DNA from 2 places in the Priestia sp. AB genome. Region 2 is predicted to be linked to the other one. Evidence: riboswitches for the same ligand, from Rfam matches in the RefSeq annotation. Region 2 holds a riboswitch; the other holds the start of a gene.
What was found. Region 2 has a riboswitch for cobalamin ahead of metE (5-methyltetrahydropteroyltriglutamate--homocysteine S-methyltransferase). Riboswitches for the same ligand answer to the same signal wherever they lie in the genome.
Positions count from the first base shown of each region.

Region 1: linked by a shared signal. The riboswitch ahead of POF52_RS22565 (cobyric acid synthase) and the one ahead of metE (5-methyltetrahydropteroyltriglutamate--homocysteine S-methyltransferase) in region 2 are both predicted to bind cobalamin.

Region 1 covers NZ_JAQMYN010000008.1:145,586-147,790, reverse strand. Annotated here, with positions in the region: gene POF52_RS22570 (YdcF family protein) at 1-477, opposite strand, end outside; cobalamin riboswitch at 625-804, shown strand; gene POF52_RS22565 (cobyric acid synthase) at 897-2,205, shown strand, end outside.
Region 2 covers NZ_JAQMYN010000004.1:456,074-458,278, reverse strand. Annotated here, with positions in the region: gene POF52_RS15655 (hypothetical protein) at 1-40, shown strand, start outside; gene POF52_RS15650 (hypothetical protein) at 347-598, shown strand; SAM riboswitch class I at 679-789, shown strand; cobalamin riboswitch at 869-1,057, shown strand; gene metE (5-methyltetrahydropteroyltriglutamate--homocysteine S-methyltransferase) at 1,207-2,205, shown strand, end outside.

The DNA.
Region 1 (2,205 bases), on a different contig from region 2:
TAAAGGATAAACGTCAAAACCTTGACGTTTAGCAATAATAGAGGCGCGAAATAAATGAAAATCATTGCTAACAAGGACGACTTTTTTGTGTTGAATATCGACTTTCTGTTTAGTAAAAGTAAAATTCTCAAAAGTAGAAGTTGACTGATTTTCTTTTATAATTCGATTCTTTTTAATTCCTTCTTTCCGCAGAAAACGATAGGCTGCCTCTGCTTCAGAAATTTCTTCATCGGATCCTTTTCCGCCCGTTACGATAACTTTTGTTTGTTGATGTGCTTGTAAATAAGATAAAGCCGTCTTTACTCGTTCTTTTAAACTAGGAGACATTTGGTCCCCATCTACTTTAGAACCTAAAACGAGCACATAATCTGCGTTTTGTGGAACAGGCTTGTGAGCAGTTTGATACATACAAAAAGATATAATTGCTATATAAAGAACAAGAGAACCAATAAAGGTATAAATCATTTTTTTCTTCAACTGTGAGCACCTTCCTAGCTATTTCATAAGATGTTTGGAAAATAATTGTTATTATAGCATACGAGACCCAAATAAGTATAAACACAGTAATATATAATAATAGAAGAAAATCGTTATTGTGAATGGTTATAAAATTCGTTACAATAAAGAATAAATGATTTTAAAAGTGCCTCTAAGGAGGATAATAGGGAAATCGGTGTAAATCCGGTGCAGCCCCCGCTACTGTAAATGTGGATGAACCTGCAAAGACCCACTAGTCAAACTAGGAAGGGTGCAGAAGTAAAACGAAGCATAAGCCAGGAGACCTGCTTTTAAAAACCCCTTATTTTTCGGTGGGAGAAATAAGTCAAGACAATGTGTTAATGAGCGCATGACCAAACCTTGACTTTTACAGTTAAGGTTTTTTTATGTGGTAGGGAGTGGAAAAAGTGAAAAAAGGAAAACCGCTTATGATTCAAGGAACGCACTCAGACGCTGGAAAAAGCATGATTGCTACAGCATTTTGCCGTATTTTTAAAGAAGACGGCTATCAAACTGCACCGTTTAAATCGCAAAATATGGCGCTTAATTCATACATTACAATGGATGGAAAAGAAATTGGCAGAGCGCAAGGAATTCAAGCAGAAGCGGCTGGAGTAGAGGCAACAACCAATATGAACCCTATTTTAATTAAACCAACTCGTGATCATGAATCTCAAATTGTCGTTCACGGAAAACCGCTACGTAATATGTTTGCTTTTCAGTATCGGCAAGAATTTTTTAATGAAGGTTTGAACGTTATCACGGAAGCTTATAAAGAGCTTGCCAATCATTATGATCGAATTGTGATTGAAGGCGCTGGAAGTCCTGCCGAAGTCAATTTGAACGATCGGGAACTCGTAAATATGCGTGTTGCAAAAATAGCAGAAGCGCCTGTTGTGCTAGTAGGAGATATTGATAAAGGTGGCGTTTTCGCGAGCCTAGTGGGTACTCTTCAATTGCTTCCAGATGAACACAAGTCTAGAGTTATCGGGGTGTTAATTAATAAATTCCGAGGAGATTTAGAACTTTTAAAACCAGGTTTGAAGTGGTTTGAAGAATACACGGGTGTTCCGGTTCTAGGAGTTATTCCTTATATGAACAACGTGGAAATTGATGCGGAAGATTCGTTATCACTTAGAAATTACTCAACGCTTGTGAATCCGTTAAAAGAAATTGATATTGCGGTCATCTCGTACCCGCGCATCTCAAATTTTACAGACATCGATCCTTTAAGCTTAGAAGAAGACTGTCACGTGAGGCTTGTAACCAAGCCGTCGCAATTAGGTACGCCTGATTTAATTGTTTTACCAGGAAGCAAAAATACGATTGAAGATGCGCAGTTTTTACAAGAAAGCGGCCTGGCTCTAGCCATTAATCAAGTATTGAACACAACGAACGTTCACGTCATTGGCATCTGCGGAGGATATCAAATGCTAGGGGAGACAATTACAGACCCTGATGCAGTAGAATCTCGGATTGAATCCATTAAAGGGCTGGGCTTGCTTCCAGTGGAAACGGTTATGACAACCAGCAAAAAAACAGAAAGAGTTGCTGGGTATGTCCAGCTAGAAAGTGAAAGAGTTTCGATTGAAGGCTACGAAATTCATATGGGAAAGACGATTTCTAAGAGCACCACGGAAGCTTTTGCAGTGGTAGAGCATGAAAAAGAAGGAACGGTTAAAGACAACGTCATTGGCACGTATGTTC
Region 2 (2,205 bases):
CGGAAAGCGAAGCCTTGCACGAAAATCAACTGCGGGGTAACAAGCGGTTCAGCTCATGTATCCCATTTGCCTTTAGATTGAATTCATTTCGTTATGTCTCAACCTCTTTTGGAAAAATGTGCATAACTCTTAACGAAACCTTGTAGCAGAAGGCGCAGTCAAACGTTATAATAGATAATAAATGATGATATATTCTCTATATTTGTCATATATTTGTATTACATATGTAATTAAAGAAAAACATTCACTTGATATACTGTTTAATGACTTAACTTTATCTTAAAATTTACAGTGAACTGCCTGTTTATAGAGGCTTAGAACATACACAGCAAATGGAGGAGCAATCATGGCAAACGAAAAGATGCAAGAAGGACTTAATCGTTTTATCAAGGAAGATTTAAATGACCTTTTAGGTAGACTGTTCCCCTTAATGGACCGGGAGTGTGCCGAAGAAAAAAGAAAGCTTATTGAAACAGCAGTAGAGTACATTTATTCGTCAGGATATCACCAAGGAGCAAAAGATTTAATCGAAACACATCGAAAAGACGATTATAAATTGTTAAGGCAAAAATTAGCGTCAACGCCTCCTAAAAACTAATTTTTTTGAAATTTCTTTTGACAACATAAATGTAAGGTGTTAAGATGACTCTACATTCAAAATATTATAAACAATTAAAACTCTTATTGAGAGAGGCGGAGGGACTGGCCCTGTGAAGCCCGGCAACCATTTAACATTCTTGTTAAAAAGGTGCTACATCCTGCAAAGCGTACAGCTTTGAAAAATAAGAGAGGATTTCATAGATACTATGCCTCTCTATTCGTGATAGAGAGGCTTTTTATTTTATGTGAATATGTTTTGAATGAACAATTTTATAAAAATGCATCAGGTGCTGTGGAACGAATGTACGCAGCTTAAAAGGGAAGACCGGTGAAAAGCCGGCGCGGTCCCGCCACTGTAATGGGGAGCAACTTATTAACCACTGTTTCATGTTGAAATGGGAAGGGATAAGAAGCGATGAACCTAAGTCAGGAGACCTGCCTGTTGTATGCACTTAAGCTCTACGGGATATAGAGAGGAGTGAGGAATACGTGTTGAGAAAAACAGGCTATCTCAACTTTAGTTAAGTATGCGTATCATCTCTCTTTTCATTTCGAAAAGAGAGATTTTTTAGTTTATCGATAAAAAATATACAGGGAGTGGAAAAAATGAGCAGTGTAAAAAGTTCAAACTTAGGTTATCCAAGAATTGGTGAAAAACGAGAATGGAAAAAAGCGCTTGAGCAGTTTTGGGCAGGAAAACTAGAGAAAGATATCTTTCTGCAGGAAATTGAGGCTCTTCGTCTAGGGCATCTGAAAAAACAGCGTGATGCAGGAATTGAATTGATTCCAGTCGGTGATTTTAGCTTATACGATCACGTGTTAGATACAGCCGCTATGTTTGGTTTGGTGCCAAAGCGCTTTGATTATGACGGAGGACCGGTATCGCTTGAAACGTATTTTGACATCGCCCGAGGAACAAAAGGTGCGGTAGCTTCTACGATGACAAAATGGTTTAACACAAATTATCACTACATCGTACCCGAGCTTGAGGAATGTACGCCGGCACTTGTAGAAAATCGCCCGCTTCAATTTTACAAAGAAGCAAAGCAGAAGCTGAATATTGAAGGCAAGCCCGTTATTTTAGGTCCAGTAACATTTGTAAAGCTGTCAAAAGGATATAAAAAAAGTGAGTTTGAAAAAGTAGTTGAACAATTTGTTCCGCTTTATGCAACTATCTTAGCGGAGCTGCAGGCAGAAGGAGTAGAGTGGGTACAAATAGATGAGCCAATTTTAGCTACAACGCTATCAAAAGAAGACCTGGCGCTGTACAAAGAAGTCTATCAAACTTTGAAGGAAGCGGCACCGAATGTAAAAGTCATTTTGCAAACGTATTTTGACAGCGTTGATTACTATAAGGAAGTCGTGTCTCTTCCTGTTGAAGGAATCGGTTTAGACTTTGTGCATGACCGAGGAGAAAATCTCACTGCGCTTAATAAATATGGTTTTCCGACTGATAAAGTGCTGGCAGCAGGAGTGATTGACGGACGAAACATTTGGCGTGAAAGTTTGGATGAACAACTTTTAACGATCAGTGAAATTGAAGAAGCCGTATCAAAAGATCGTCTAATCCTGCAGCCTTCATCAAGTCTACTACATGTTCCTGTC